DNA from 2 places in the Paenibacillus sp. FSL L8-0435 genome. Region 1 is predicted to be linked to the other one. Evidence: predicted binding sites of a transcription regulator. Region 1 holds the regulator's gene; the other holds the start of a gene.
What was found. The regulator CtsR, encoded in region 1, represses protease genes until heat stress. The targets are predictions, from matches to a motif close to ATGGTCAATAAAGGTCAAACA.
Positions count from the first base shown of each region.

Region 2: clpP (ATP-dependent Clp endopeptidase proteolytic subunit ClpP) is a predicted target of CtsR. The motif match lies at 6,249-6,269, and genes of this name have one in related genera.

Region 1 is NZ_CP150185.1:6,232,332-6,240,501, reverse strand. Features, by position in the region: rRNA gene NST33_RS27770 (16S ribosomal RNA) at 1-971, shown strand, start outside; tRNA gene NST33_RS27765 (tRNA-Ala) at 1,080-1,155, shown strand; rRNA gene NST33_RS27760 (23S ribosomal RNA) at 1,366-4,293, shown strand; rRNA gene rrf (5S ribosomal RNA) at 4,437-4,553, shown strand; gene NST33_RS27750 (GNAT family N-acetyltransferase) at 4,733-5,908, shown strand; gene NST33_RS27745 (CtsR family transcriptional regulator) at 6,370-6,831, shown strand; gene NST33_RS27740 (UvrB/UvrC motif-containing protein) at 6,863-7,387, shown strand; gene NST33_RS27735 (protein arginine kinase) at 7,416-8,170, shown strand, end outside.
Region 2 is NZ_CP150185.1:5,557,194-5,565,363, reverse strand. Features, by position in the region: gene NST33_RS24780 (S8 family serine peptidase) at 1-1,267, shown strand, start outside; gene NST33_RS24775 (MFS transporter) at 1,397-2,626, opposite strand; gene NST33_RS24770 (hypothetical protein) at 2,993-3,202, opposite strand; tRNA gene NST33_RS24765 (tRNA-Arg) at 3,261-3,334, opposite strand; gene NST33_RS24760 (hypothetical protein) at 3,661-4,503, shown strand; gene tig (trigger factor) at 4,642-5,982, shown strand; gene clpP (ATP-dependent Clp endopeptidase proteolytic subunit ClpP) at 6,362-6,952, shown strand; gene clpX (ATP-dependent protease ATP-binding subunit ClpX) at 6,965-8,170, shown strand, end outside.

The sequences.
Region 1 (8,170 bases):
AAGCGCGCGCAGGCGGTCATTTAAGTCTGGTGTTTAATCCCGGGGCTCAACCCCGGATCGCACTGGAAACTGGGTGACTTGAGTGCAGAAGAGGAGAGTGGAATTCCACGTGTAGCGGTGAAATGCGTAGATATGTGGAGGAACACCAGTGGCGAAGGCGACTCTCTGGGCTGTAACTGACGCTGAGGCGCGAAAGCGTGGGGAGCAAACAGGATTAGATACCCTGGTAGTCCACGCCGTAAACGATGAGTGCTAGGTGTTAGGGGTTTCGATACCCTTGGTGCCGAAGTTAACACATTAAGCACTCCGCCTGGGGAGTACGGTCGCAAGACTGAAACTCAAAGGAATTGACGGGGACCCGCACAAGCAGTGGAGTATGTGGTTTAATTCGAAGCAACGCGAAGAACCTTACCAGGTCTTGACATCCCTCTGATCGATACAGAGATGTATCTTTCCTTCGGGACAGAGGAGACAGGTGGTGCATGGTTGTCGTCAGCTCGTGTCGTGAGATGTTGGGTTAAGTCCCGCAACGAGCGCAACCCTTATATTTAGTTGCCAGCACTTCGGGTGGGCACTCTAGATAGACTGCCGGTGACAAACCGGAGGAAGGTGGGGATGACGTCAAATCATCATGCCCCTTATGACCTGGGCTACACACGTACTACAATGGCCGGTACAACGGGCTGCGAAATCGCGAGATGGAGCCAATCCCAACAAAGCCGGTCTCAGTTCGGATTGCAGGCTGCAACTCGCCTGCATGAAGTCGGAATTGCTAGTAATCGCGGATCAGCATGCCGCGGTGAATACGTTCCCGGGTCTTGTACACACCGCCCGTCACACCACGAGAGTTTATAACACCCGAAGTCGGTGGGGTAACCGCAAGGAGCCAGCCGCCGAAGGTGGGATAGATGATTGGGGTGAAGTCGTAACAAGGTAGCCGTATCGGAAGGTGCGGCTGGATCACCTCCTTTCTATGGAGAATCGTTTCCTGCAACGGAAACATTCAAATACGCAGGTTCATAGAACCTGCAACAGCAACACAGTTACTTATCCATTTGTTCAGTTTTGATGGAATTTGAGGGGCCATAGCTCAGCTGGGAGAGCGCCTGCCTTGCAAGCAGGAGGTCAGCGGTTCGATCCCGCTTGGCTCCACCAAACAATTTCATCTATTTGGCTTGTTCTTTGAAAACTAGATATCGAAACGAAACAAACGCGAATTAGAACATTCCTTTAAGCTGATCTTGTGTAAACAAGTCAAGTGTATAAAGGTAGTTGAATTGCTTTTGTGATGGTATCGGGTGAGAGCGACTTTTGGCTTTGCGCAAGCAAAACAAGGGAAGCGAACGACCGAAACCGGAACAAAATGGTTAAGCTACTAAGAGCACACGGAGGATGCCTAGGCGCTAGGAGCCGATGAAGGACGTGGCGAACAACGAAACTGCCTCGGGGAGCTGTAAGCAAGCTTTGATCCGGGGGTGTCCGAATGGGGAAACCCAGCTGGGGTAATTTCCAGTTACTCACAACTGAATACATAGGTTGTGTAGAGGCATACCAGGGGAACTGAAACATCTAAGTACCCTGAGGAAGAGAAAACAATAGTGATTCCGTCAGTAGCGGCGAGCGAACGCGGAGAAGCCCAAACCAGAGAGCTTGCTCTTTGGGGTTGTGGGACGTCTCACATGGAGTTACAAAGGAACCGGTTAAGCGAAGAGGTCTGGAAAGGCCCGCCAAAGAAGGTAAAAGCCCTGTAGTTGAAAGTCTGTTCCCTCCGAGACGGATCCCGAGTAGTGCGGGGCACGTGAAACCCCGTATGAATCCGGCAGGACCATCTGCCAAGGCTAAATACTTCCTAGCGACCGATAGTGAAGCAGTACCGTGAGGGAAAGGTGAAAAGCACCCCGGAAGGGGAGTGAAATAGAACCTGAAACCGTGTGCTTACAAAAAGTCAGAGCCCGTTTTAGGGGTGATGGCGTGCCTTTTGTAGAATGAACCGGCGAGTTACGTTCCCGTGCAAGGTTAAGGTGAAGAGCCGGAGCCGCAGCGAAAGCGAGTCTGAATAGGGCGACATAGTACGTGGACGTAGACCCGAAACCGGGTGATCTACCCCTGTCCAGGGTGAAGGTGCGGTAACACGCACTGGAGGCCCGAACCCACGCATGTTGAAAAATGCGGGGATGAGGTGGGGGTAGCGGAGAAATTCCAATCGAACTCGGAGATAGCTGGTTCTCCCCGAAATAGCTTTAGGGCTAGCCTCGGAAAACAGAGTCGTGGAGGTAGAGCACTGATTGGGTGCGGGGCCCGCAAGGGTTACCAAGCTCAGTCAAACTCCGAATGCCATAGACTTACTTCCGGGAGTCAGACAGTGAGTGCTAAGATCCATTGTCAAAAGGGAAACAGCCCAGACCATCAGCTAAGGTCCCCAAGTGTGTGTTAAGTGGGAAAGGATGTGGAGTTGCACAGACAACCAGGATGTTGGCTTAGAAGCAGCCACCATTGAAAGAGTGCGTAATAGCTCACTGGTCGAGTGACTCTGCGCCGAAAATGTAACGGGGCTAAACACACCACCGAAGCTATGGCTTGATGCTTTGCATCAGGGGTAGGGGAGCGTTGTATAAGGGTTGAAGGTGTACCGTAAGGAGCGCTGGACATTATACAAGTGAGAATGCCGGTATGAGTAACGAAAAGATCAGTGAGAATCTGATCCGCCGAAAGCCTAAGGGTTCCTGAGGAAGGCTCGTCCGCTCAGGGTAAGTCGGGACCTAAGGCGAGGCCGAAAGGCGTAGTCGAAGGACAACAGGTCGAAATTCCTGTACCACCGTAAGCCGTTATGAGCAATGGGGGGACGCAGTAGGGTAGTGACGCGGACTGATGGATGTCCGTCTAAGCAGTGAGGCTGATGTGTAGGCAAATCCGCACATTGTAAGGCTGAGCTGTGATGGGGAGCGAAAATTGTAGTAGCGAAGGTCATGATCTCACACTGCCAAGAAAAGCCTCTAGCCAGGTGATGGTGCCCGTACCGCAAACCGACACAGGTAGGCGAGAAGAGTATTCTAAGGCGCGCGGAAGAACTCTCGTTAAGGAACTCGGCAAAATGACCCCGTAACTTCGGGAGAAGGGGTGCCCCGGTAGTGTGAATAGCACGAGGGGGCCGCAGTGAAAAGGCCCAAGCGACTGTTTAGCAAAAACACAGGTCTGTGCGAAGCCGTAAGGCGAAGTATACGGGCTGACGCCTGCCCGGTGCTGGAAGGTTAAGGGGAGTGGTTAGGGAGTAATCCCGAAGCTGTGAACCGAAGCCCCAGTAAACGGCGGCCGTAACTATAACGGTCCTAAGGTAGCGAAATTCCTTGTCAGGTAAATTCTGACCCGCACGAATGGCGTAACGACTTGGGCGCTGTCTCAACGAGAGATCCGGTGAAATTTTAATACCTGTGAAGATGCAGGTTACCCGCGACAAGACGGAAAGACCCCATGGAGCTTTACTGCAGCTTGATATTGAATTTGGGTACGATCTGTACAGGATAGGTGGGAGCCTTTGAAGCATGAGCGCCAGCTTGTGTGGAGGCAACGTTGGGATACCACCCTGATCGTATCTAGGTTCTAACCTGGTACCGTAATCCGGTGCGGGGACAGTGTCAGGTGGGCAGTTTGACTGGGGCGGTCGCCTCCTAAAGAGTAACGGAGGCGCCCAAAGGTTCCCTCAGAATGGTTGGAAATCATTCGAAGAGTGCAAAGGCATAAGGGAGCTTGACTGCGAGACCTACAAGTCGAGCAGGGACGAAAGTCGGGCTTAGTGATCCGGTGGTACCGCATGGAAGGGCCATCGCTCAACGGATAAAAGCTACCCTGGGGATAACAGGCTTATCTCCCCCAAGAGTCCACATCGACGGGGAGGTTTGGCACCTCGATGTCGGCTCATCGCATCCTGGGGCTGAAGTAGGTCCCAAGGGTTGGGCTGTTCGCCCATTAAAGCGGTACGCGAGCTGGGTTCAGAACGTCGTGAGACAGTTCGGTCCCTATCTGTCGTGGGCGTAGGAAATTTGAGAGGAGCTGTCCTTAGTACGAGAGGACCGGGATGGACGTACCGCTGGTGTACCAGTTGTTCCGCCAGGAGCACCGCTGGGTAGCTATGTACGGACGGGATAAACGCTGAAAGCATCTAAGCGTGAAGCCCCCCTCAAGATGAGATTTCCCAGTATGTAAGACCCCTTGAAGACGACGAGGTAGATAGGCTGGGGGTGGAAGTGCAGCAATGCATGGAGCTGACCAGTACTAATCGGTCGAGGGCTTATCCAATAGCAAGTGATAATTCGCGTGTTTCGTTTCGAATCTAGTTTTCAGAGAATGATCTCTGAAATGAAAATCGGTACATCACAGAACGTGTGTATGATTTTCATTTCCATATCTGATTTTAAGAAGCTATGCTTCGACAAATCGCGTTTGGTGGCGATGGCGGAGGGGTTCCACACGTACCCATCCCGAACACGACCGTTAAGCCCTCTAGCGCCGATGGTACTTGGACCGCAGGGTCCTGGGAGAGTAGGACGCCGCCAAGCGAAGAACCACTGCCGATGTTATTCGGTGGTGGTTTTTATTTGTTTATTTAAAGGGATGCGAAAGCATCTCTTATTTGACTTTGTAAGAATCCTCTGACACACTCTAAAGAGTACATATATCAGATATCAGGCCATGATTTGGATTGATAATAACTCTAGCGAATGGGGTGTAGGACGACATGGAAATTCAGAAATTGACGGTAGATGATTTTGAACCAGCGATGGCACTCTCCGAATATGCTTTTCAAGTAGTAATGAGTGAAGAACAAAAAGAAAAACGGCGGAGTCAATTTTCGTCACAGGATATATGGGGTGTATATGAGGATGGGCAGCTAGGAGCCAAACTTCATATCATTCCTTTTCAAACCTATATTCATGGCAGATCGTTCGAGATGGGCGGTATTGCGGGTGTTGCCACCTGGCCAGAGTATAGACGCAAAGGCTGGGTAGCGGGTCTGCTGAACCATGCGTTGGAAGAAATGAATCGTAACAAACAAAGTATATCATTCTTGCATCCATTCTCCTTTGGTTTCTATCGGAAGTATGGATGGGAGACTTATGTTGAATTTAAACGTTATAAAGTGCCTACAGCTCATTTGCCTTCGAAAAAAGCGACACCTGGAACGATTCGGCGTGGGGATCCGGGCCTCAGCATACTAAAGGAAGTATACAGTGCTTATGCTGAGCGTTATAACGGAACTCTGGTTCGGGATGATGCAAGGTGGGAGAATTCAGTTCTTGTTAATGGGACCAGCCAGAAGGCTGTATATTACGATGAAGCTGATGCAGCACAAGGTTATCTTTTATATGAGGTTAAGGAAAATAAATTTACCATTAAAGAGATCATCTATCTGAATGAAGAGGCGAGGCAAGGGCTGTGGACCTTCATTGCTAACCATGATTCCATGATCCAGGAAGTTACGTTGCAGGCGCCTGCCAGTGATACGCTTGCCTTCCAACTGGATAACCCACGGATTCAGCAGGAGATTGTACCTTATTTTATGGCGCGTATCGTTAGTGTAGAGCAGTTTATATCTCAGTATCCATTTGCAAGCCAGGACTCACCGGTGCAGATTGTTCTACAGGTAGAGGATACCTACGCTCCGTGGAATGAAGGGGTATGGCAATTAAACGTGGCAATGAACGGAACAGCGTCCATATGGAAAACTTCGGAGGCAATTAATGATGATCAGACCATTAAGGTGGATATTCAATCCCTTACCGCGGTGCTGATGGGATATCGCAGACCAACGGAAATGGCACGAATCGGAAGAATTCACGGACCGAACACAGCAATCAAGGCTTTGGAACAAGCGATTCCTGAACGGGAAACCTATTTGCTCGATTTCTTCTGATGACTATGCCCACTGTTCCATTTAACTTGATTAGCTTATATAGAAATACGGCGTGATTGAAAGACAAATGGACTTCTCCAGCAATTTTGGGGAGGTTTTTTTGTGTCTGGGGAATATTTCGTGTAAAATCGTAAAAAATGAATAGTGACCCCACTTGGCAAAACCACAAAATATGCTATAATGGTTATAAAGTCAAAGAAAGTCAAAGTCAACTAAAGGTTTAATACTTAAGTAGCTTTCTTTCTACAATCTGATGCATGATCGCCAATATACGGGATTCATTTCATCGGAGGATCAAGGGAATATTAAAGGACCTTCGTGCTTCCTTCGCTCTCCTGTTAACACCTGTGGAAGCAAGATTCGCTGTTTCCCTGATTGGTTAAATGGGTAGAGAAGGTGTACTCTGTGGGGGCGTGTGGGTCCTTATTGACTTAACGTTTCAGACAGTGGAGGATGATTGGATGCGTAATATCTCTGATATTATCGAACGATATCTGAAGAGTATTTTGCATGAAAGTCCCGAAGGAATGGTTGAAATTCAGCGTAATGATCTGGCAGATCAATTCTCATGTGTACCTTCCCAGATCAATTATGTCATCAGCACACGTTTTACACTCGAGAAGGGATACCTGGTAGAGAGTAAACGCGGCGGTGGTGGTTATGTTCGCATACAGCGCATTGAATTACCGGCCCAATCAGCTCTGCATAATCATTTGCACCATAGTATTGGTGAAGAGATCGGGCAGACAGCTGCCGAAGGATTGATCTATCAATTGGAAGAAGCACGCTTCTTGAGCAAGCGGGAAGCCGGGTTGATGCGAGCTGCTGTATCTAGAGAGGTTATATTAGTCAAACTTCCTTACCGGGATCAAATTCGTGCCAGAATGTTGAAGGCGATGTTAATATCTTTGCTCGGTAAATGAAAACTATCGGGGTCAAAGGAGGTACATCAATATGCTGTGCCAAGAATGCAATAAACGTCCGGCGACACTTCATTTTACGAAGATCGTAAATGGAGAGAAGACGGAATTCCATATTTGTGAGTCATGTGCCCGTGAAAAAGGGGAAATGATCCCTGGAACAGCAGGTGGGTTTTCCATTCACAACTTATTGTCCGGATTGCTTGATTTTGATCCAGCCAGCAAAAGTGGATCGGCAGGAACACCCCCTGCAAAAGCACTTCAATGTGAAGAGTGTGGTATGACGTACTCACAATTTAGCAAGATAGGCCGGTTCGGCTGCAGTTCATGTTATAAATATTTTGACAGCCGTCTGGATCCTTTGTTCAAGCGAGTTCATGGTAATACGTCCCATGTAGGCAAAGTGCCTGCACGAGCTGGTGGTCGCATCAAGGTGAAACGGCAAATCGCTGATCTGAAGCGTGAGCTCCAGGAGAGCATCGCGCAAGAGGAATTTGAAGAGGCGGCTCAGATCCGTGACCAGATCAGAGGACTTGAAAAAGGAATAGCTCAGGAGTAAAGTTTGTCATGAGTAGGAGGGATGTGTAATGCCTAATCTGCGCTTTACAGAGAAGGCGCTCAGCGACTGGATGCGCAGTGATGCGGCTGATTCCGAAATTGTCATTAGCAGCCGTGTCCGGATTGCACGCAACCTTCAGCATATTCCGTTTCCGATGCTGGCTTCCAATGAGCAATCGGAAGAGGTGCTGAATAAGCTGAGCGAAGTACTTCAATACGATGACGTTCATGCCTTTGGGGATTTTCATACGTTGGATCTGATCGATATTGACGAACTCGACAAACGGGTGCTGGTGGAGAAACATCTCATCAGTCCAAGTCTTGCGAATGAATCCAGGAATGGTGCGGTTATTCTCAGTGAGGATGAGTCTGTCAGTATTATGATTAACGAAGAGGATCATCTTCGTATCCAGTGCCTCTATCCGGGGTTCCAGGTGAAAGAAGCCTGGGAGAAAGCTTCCGCAATAGATGATGCTTTTGAAGCGCACGTGGATTATGCTTTTGATGATCGCAGAGGATACTTAACCAGCTGTCCTACTAATGTAGGTACAGGTGTTAGAGCATCGGTTATGATGCACTTGCCTGCCCTGGTGATGACACAACAGATAGGCCGTATTCTAACCGCAGTTTCCCAAGTGGGATTGACGGTAAGAGGAATATACGGTGAAGGCAGTGAGGCGATGGGTAACCTGTTCCAGATCTCGAACCAGATTACTTTGGGACAGACCGAACAGGAAGTCATCGAGAACCTGCATGGTGTTGTATTACAGATGATAGGTCATGA
Region 2 (8,170 bases), 680 kb from region 1:
GAAGGCTGATGGTACGTTGGATACCCTTAATGTAGCTATGGAATTCTATAATCCGATGACATTTGCCCTGATTGAGATCTATGATGGTCTTAATCCGGAAGGTGGATATTATCAAGATGGTTATATTGGCTCCATCTTTGGTAACTATTTTAATTTCAATGCCAATGCAAGATACAATCTTGCTTGGGACGGCTCATATGCAGATTACACAACCGATGAAGTGACTGAGATCCCGGATGGTTTATATACGGTAGACATCACTACCATTGGTACAGACGGCAAAACCTATAAGGAAGACACTTCGCCATTTTTGGTGAAAAAGACAGCTCCGGCTGTAACTGCACCAGAAGCGTTGGAGTTCAGAGAGGATGAGCCTGTTGTTCTTAATGGTAGCGTGGAAGACTTGTACTTCCGTGTAGCTCCTGCGCTTGCCAGCGGATGGGACATCACGTTTGATCCGGCCGCTTCCCTGGAAGCAACGTATGTTGTGAAAAAAGAGGATGGTTCGGTTTATAAAGAAGGAGTCTTTGAAGTACAAGCTGATGGCAGCTTCAGCCTTCCTTTGGAGGGGATTGTAGCCGGTGAGTATGCTGTTGAACTTACAGTAAAAGACCAACAGGGGCTTGCGGGCACAGCCAATACGGCACTGAAATTGGAAGCCGTGGAGACTGAACCTGAAACTCCGGCAACCAAGGCCCCAGGTACGCCTGTGTTGTCTCACAATAACTGGGTAGGCAACGGCCTGCCAGAGGGCTCGTATATCGTTACCATGAACCTGTGGTGGGGTGAGAACGGAACTAGCTACAAGTTATATGAGGACGGGGTTTTGATTGATACGCAGAAGCTGACTTACAACGCACCTTGGGCGCAGTTTGCTCAGACGAAGATCACGGGCAAAGCCAATGGCACGTATACGTACGTGGCTGAGCTGACCAACGACAAGGGAACAACGCGGAGTCAGACGTTGACTGTTCGGGTTACCAACGCTACGCCAGGCAAAGCGGTTCTCTCTCAGGATAACTGGGATGGCGATGGAAAGTATAAGGTGACCATGAACCTGTGGTGGGGGACCAACGCCACAGAGTATCGTCTCTATGAAAATGATAAGTTGATCGATACGCAAGAACTCCGTTCGGCTACACCTAATGCGCAAAGTGCTGTGACTACACTGTCCGGGAAAGCATCGGGCACGTATACGTATCGGGCAGAGTTAATTAACGCAGCCGGAGTGACCAGCACAGACACGATTAAGGTAAAAGTGAAGTAAGTTTATCCCTCATTGAAATTGAATTAAAATTGATTAAATTAATGAAGGAATTTTTTTATGCATAAACAGCCTCCATCCTGATTTGCAGGATGGAGGCTGTTTTGTTTTTTTTATAAATGAATTGTATGACTAACCGATCATTCTATTTTTGCTGGCCTGAATCCCTGCGATTAGCAAAGCGATGGCCAGAATGACCTGTATTAGCAACGGCAGGGTCCATCCTTTTGTCCAGTCATGAAGCATGCCGAACAGTAGAGGTCCTACTGCCGCAAGCATATATCCGAAGGACTGGGCCATACCGGACAGGCTGGCAGCTTGTCTGGCATCTTTTGTGCGAAGGACGAAGAACATGGTTACCATGCCAAATGAAGCTCCAGCACCTATTCCTGCCAACGTGACACCAATGGTAACGAGCGAAGCGATGCCACTTAACAATAAAGCATACCCGACAATCAAAGAAGAGCACGTAATCGCGGTTAGAACACGCTGATCTCGCGTTCGGCCGGCGAGGATTGGAACGATAAAGGTAGCCGGTACACTAACCATCTGCATTAGGGAGAGCATCCACCCTGCTGAGGTGGGACTGAATCCTTGCTCAGCGAGAATCTCGGGAAGCCAGGTAATCGTTGTATAGAATATTAGAGATTGCAGACCCATAAATAAAGTAATGAACCAGGCAAGGGAAGAGGTCCGTAGACGTACAGGCGTCCCTTCACTCTGTGTGGCTATGAATAACATTCGCTGACGTCCTGCGGCGATCTGGGGGAGCCACAAGAGAAGCGCCAATATGGACAACAAGGCCCACATGCCTAACGAAGCACGCCAACCCATAGATGTGGCTCCTGCTACGGGTACACTCACACCTGAGGCGATGGCGCCAAATATGTTCATGGATACAGAGTATAATCCGGTGACGATACCTACTCGCAATGGGAAATCGCGTTTGATCAAACTTGGCAAAAGCACGTTGCTTAATGCAATGCCGCACCCCAAAATTGCGGTTCCAGCATATAAGGAGAGAGCGGAAGGCAACAAGCGTAGGGCCACCCCAATGGTTACAATCATGACAGCCAATAGCAGAGCAGATTCGAGTCCTAACCGTTTGGCAAGACGTGGAGCAAAAGGGGAGACTGCTGCAAAGGCGAGCAAAGGAAGTGAGGTCAGAAGCCCGACCATTGTATGGCCGATACCTGTATCTGAGCGGATCATCTCCACTACAGGTCCGGTTACTGTAATCGGTGACCTCATGGTAGCGGCGATGACGATAATGCCTGCTAACAACAGGCCGAATCTTTTGGATGTTGAAGAATGTTCTTCCTCGGTATGGATAGATGAGTGTTGCTGTATTGAAGATGACATTGATAAAATCTCCTGTGTCCTATGAAGTTAATATGTATGGATTGTTACATAATCCACTCCGTAAGCATAACATTCTATGTCAATATTGAGCAATGAAATGAAAAAACACCCAATGGACCGTGGGTGCTTTGACTAACCTGTGAACTCTAACGAATCCATGAAGTCTTCTAATGGGTAAAACCGCTATTTTCAGATTCTACCGAACCTCAGCGACGTTAATCAGGCTATGAAGTGTGCAAATAAGTGAGTTAATATTCCAGAATGGTGAAATAAGCTTTCTAAGATTCGTTAGAATTCAGTTATGCTGAATTTGTAGCAAATAAACTGTCCTGTGTTCGTTAGAACATCGATACTTCAACGTATTGCTTATAGAGTGAGCAAATGCAGACGCTCCAATGCAGCGACATAGAGCACGTAACGAAGCGAATGCTCCGACGAACCATTGGGATTCTCATCCCCAGAACGCAAAAAAACTTCCCGAAGGAAGTTTCTTTTTAATACGTCCCAGGAGGGATACTCTCCTTGCAGTCGAGACTGCGAAGTGGTGCTAACGAAGCGAATGCTCCGACGAACCATTGGGGTTCTCATCCCCAGAACGCAAAAAAAGCTTCCCGAAGGAAGCTTCTTTTTAATACGTCCCAGGAGGGATTCGAACCCCCGACCGACGCCTTAGAAGGGCGTTGCTCTATCCAGCTGAGCTACTGAGACATGATTTTTTTCAAGCAAAATTGATTTTATCATATGCATACAGGAATATCAAGCATTTTATTTTAAACTGTTTTTCGTATATGATATTTGGCGGCAGTAACGTTTTTTTCATTATATTTAAGGTTATGTTAGAATATCAGGAGAACTCAAAAAAATAGATCAACAATCGTTTTAATATATATCTATTTAGGTTGATGCCAACTGGAGATTCAGGATATAGAGGAGGTGCTCCCATTAAGGAATCCACGACCCCGGAAACCGAGCATAACAACAATATTGTGCTGTTTCCTAAGACGCTGGACTATTACCAGATTCAATTGACAGTTATGCTTGAAAATGAACGGTATGGTGAAGCGATGAAATTGCTTCACTTTTTGCTGCAATGTCAGGGACAGGAAGAGCGCCACTACGATGAATGGCGGGCCCTGCTCGAATGGCTTCAGGCTGCGTTTCCTCAATATGAAGAAACCTCGCCTGCCGTTCTTGAAGAACGAGAAGAGGAAGAAGAGATTAGTGAGGAGGACATGGCACGACAGCATGCCCGAATGAAGCTTGAACAGGATGATGGCTATGCAGATAAGATGCTTCGCACAGTCATGGAAGAGCCGCTGTCTGAACAGACAATGCTGGCTTTGGAGCAGCTGGCCTATCTTGATCTGCCGAAGATTGATGAGGCACTTACGAGTTGGTTAAAAGAGAAGTCACTTCACCCTTTGCTTCAATTTCGGGTGCTGCAAACCTTGCGTCGCCGAGGCGTTCAAGGTATGATCCTGTTTACGAGAGGCGAAGAGCAGGTTGAAGTCGAGATTGATACCGTGCCTCTTAAACCAGAGGAATTCCCGCTCCAGATCGTTCAGATTTTGGAACGAGTGGCAGATCAGACGGAGGTTCATGAACCTACGCTCTTTTATTTTGCTCAGGAGTTATGGATACAATATGTCATGGCCGTGTATGGAACTCGTGATTATGTATCCATGTTGGAAGAAAATGATTCCATGACAGATATATGGGCAGCAGCTCTACATATGACCGTTGCAGACAGTCTGGGTGGCTCGCATGATGAGGAAAATACTCGCTCAATGTATGCTGTGACAGGGGCAATGCGCTTTCGGCTGGAGCAGGCTTATCGTTCCATGAAGCAGTTTGTATCTGCCGGATTGGATGGTTAATAGAGGCCGGAAACGTTTTCCTTAAACCGTATCAAGGGATTCCCCTTGAAAAAGAATCTAATCTTGTTTATACTAAAATGGTTATTTTGTACGTGATTGCCTACGTGAACATGTGAATTTTGGAGGGGAAAGTATACAATGAAAGCAACTTGGGAAAAGATAGAGAAGAACCTTGGGGTTCTTGAGGTTGAAGTGGATGCAGATCGTGTAACTGCAGCGCTCGACAAAGCTTTTAATAAAGTGGTTAAACAAGCAAACGTACCTGGATTCCGTAAAGGTAAAGTACCACGTTCCATCTTCGAAGCACGTTTTGGTGTAGAAAGCCTTTATCAAGAAGCAATCGACATTTTGCTTCCTGAAGCTTATACAGAAGCAATCGACCAAACGGATATCTTCCCGGTTGATCGTCCTGACGTAGATGTTGAACAATTCGCTAAAGGACAAACTTTCAAGTTCAAAGCAAAAGTAACTGTGAAACCTGAAGTTACTCTTGGTGACTACAAAGGAATCGAAGTTGCTGTAGCAAAAGGTGAAGTAACTGAAGCAGAAGTGACTGAAGAACTTGAGCGTCTTCAACAACGTCACGCTGAACTCGTTGTAATCGATGAAGGTTCCGCTGCTAACGGCGACGTTGCAGTAATCGACTTCGATGGTTCCGTTGATGGTGTACCTTTCGAAGGTGGACAAGCTGAACGTTATTCCCTGGAACTGGGTTCCAACACATTCATTCCTGGATTTGAAGAACAAGTTGTGGGTCTGTCCACAGGTGACTTCAAAGACGTAGAAGTGACTTTCCCAGAGAGCTACCATGCAGCAGAACTTGCTGGCAAACAAGCGGTATTTAAAGTGAAAATTCACGAAATCAAACGCAAACAGCTTCCTGCATTGGATGATGAGTTTGCTAAAGATGTTAGCGAATTCGACACTCTTGAAGAGTACAAAGCTGACCTGAAAACACAATTGGAATCCCGTAAAGCTGACGAAGCCAAAGCTGCACAAGAAAATGCAGTTGTAGAAAAAGTGGCTGAGAACGCTGAAGTGGACATTCCTGCTGCAATGGTTGAGAGCGAAGTACAAAACATGATGCGCGATTTCGATAACCGTTTGCGTAACCAAGGTATGAACCTTGAAATGTTCCTGAGCTTCTCTGGCCAGACTCAAGCTGACCTGAGAGGACAAATGCAAGAAGATGCTTCCAAACGTGTTCGCAACAACCTTGTGCTTGAAGCTGTAGGTAAAGCGGAAAACATTGAAGTATCTGACGAAGAAGTGAATCAAGAACTCGAGAAAATGGCTGAATCTTACAAGCGTCCTGCTGATGAGATCCGTGGCATCCTCGAAGGTAATGGTTCCCTGGACAGCCTTCGCGATGAAGTTAAACTGCGTAAAACGATTGACGTTCTTGTTGAGAACAGCACAGTTGTTGAACCGGTTGAAGCTCCAGCTGAAGAAGTTGTTGCAGAAGCTGACGAAAAATAAGACAAGCTATTATCAACTTGTCAGTTGAATAAACGATAAGGCACGTGAATTATTGCGTGCCTTATTTTTAAATTACGACATCCATTTTATAGAAAATGAAGTAATTATATGGATGAACACTAATTTTATTGATCCCTGTACACTTTTTACATACCTATGTACTTCATGCAAATAAAAAAAGGCAATACGGCATAGGATGGCTTCAATTTGCACATACATAGAAAACATGGTTAAATATGATCAGGCTAAAAAAGTAAACAAACGGATGTCTGACCCTTCTTGTGAAAAATGACATTGTCACAGGAAAGTGTTAGAATGAATTTGGGTTTGCTTTACAGGTGGCCTATGTCTAATTACATGTAGAAAAGAGGTTGGTCTCATGAGTCTGGTGCCAATGGTTATAGAACAAACCAATCGAGGCGAGCGGTCTTACGATATATATTCACGTTTGCTGAAAGATCGCATTATCTTTCTAACCAGTGCGATTGATGACGATGTAGCCAATCTTGTCATAGCACAGCTTTTGTTTTTGGCAGCCGACGATCCTGAGAAGGATATCAGCTTGTACATTAACTCACCTGGTGGTTCTGTCACCGCAGGGATGGGTATATACGATACGATGCAATTTATCAAGCCGGATGTATCTACCATTTGCGTTGGGATGGCAGCAAGCATGGGCTCGTTATTGCTGACAGCCGGTGCACCTGGCAAGAGATATGCGCTGACAAATAGCGAAGTAATGATTCATCAGCCGCTTGGCGGCATTCAAGGACAGGCTGCGGATATTAAGATACACGCAGAATGGATTATTAAAACACGTCAGAAACTGAATCAAATATACGTCGATCGTACGGGTCAGTCTCTTGAGAAAATTGAGCGGGATACAGACCGTGACTTCTTCATGAGCGCTGAAGAGGCTAAGACGTACGGCATTATTGACCAGGTGCTCAGTAGACCGATCAATTCCTAAAGGGGTGGTTTCATGTTTAAATTTAACGATGAGAAAGGGCAACTGAAATGCTCTTTTTGCGGTAAATCTCAGGAGCAGGTGCGTAAGCTGGTCGCTGGACCAGGCGTGTACATTTGTGATGAATGTATCGAACTTTGCACCGAAATCGTTGAGGAAGAACTCGGTCATGACGAAGAAGTAGACCTCAAAGATATTCCAAAACCAAAAGAAATTCGTAATATCCTGGATCAATATGTTATTGGACAGGAACAAGCGAAGAAGTCATTGTCTGTTGCGGTGTATAATCACTACAAACGGATCAACACACAAAGCAAAATTGAAGACGTTGAATTGTCAAAGAGTAACATTTTGCTGTTAGGACCAACAGGTTCTGGTAAAACGTTGCTTGCGCAAACGATGGCAAAAATTTTGAATGTTCCTTTTGCTATTGCGGATGCTACGTCATTAACAGAAGCGGGTTATGTAGGTGAGGATGTAGAGAACATCCTGCTCAAACTGATTCAAGCTGCTGATTATGATGTGGAAAAAGCAGAGCGTGGCATTATTTATATCGATGAGATTGATAAAGTAGCGCGTAAATCCGAAAACCCATCCATTACTCGTGATGTATCGGGCGAAGGTGTGCAACAGGCTCTCTTAAAAATTCTTGAAGGAACTGTGGCTTCTGTACCACCACAAGGTGGTCGTAAACACCCTCATCAAGAATTCATTCAGATCGATACAACGAACATCCTGTTCATTTGCGGCGGTGCCTTTGATGGTCTGGAGCAAATGATCAAACGCCGGATCGGTAAAAAAGTCATTGGCTTTAATACCGTTTCTGAGCAAAAAGATCTGAAACCAGGTGAATACCTGGGTATGGTATTGCCGGAAGATTTGCTGAAATTTGGTCTGATTCCGGAATTTGTAGGCCGTCTGCCAGTCATCTCCACTTTGGAGCCATTGGATGAAGATACGTTGGTACGGATTCTTTCTGAACCAAAAAACGCGCTTACCAAACAGTACCAAAAACTGCTTGAGCTGGATAATGTGAATCTGGTATTTGAACCAGCTGCATTGCTTGCGATTGCAAAAGAAGCAATTAAACGTAACACAGGTGCACGTGGATTACGTGCCATCATTGAAGGTATCATGCTTGAAATCATGTATGAAGTGCCTTCACGTGATGATGTTACGAACTGTGTCATTACCGAAGAAGTTGTTGAGAAAAGAGTCGTG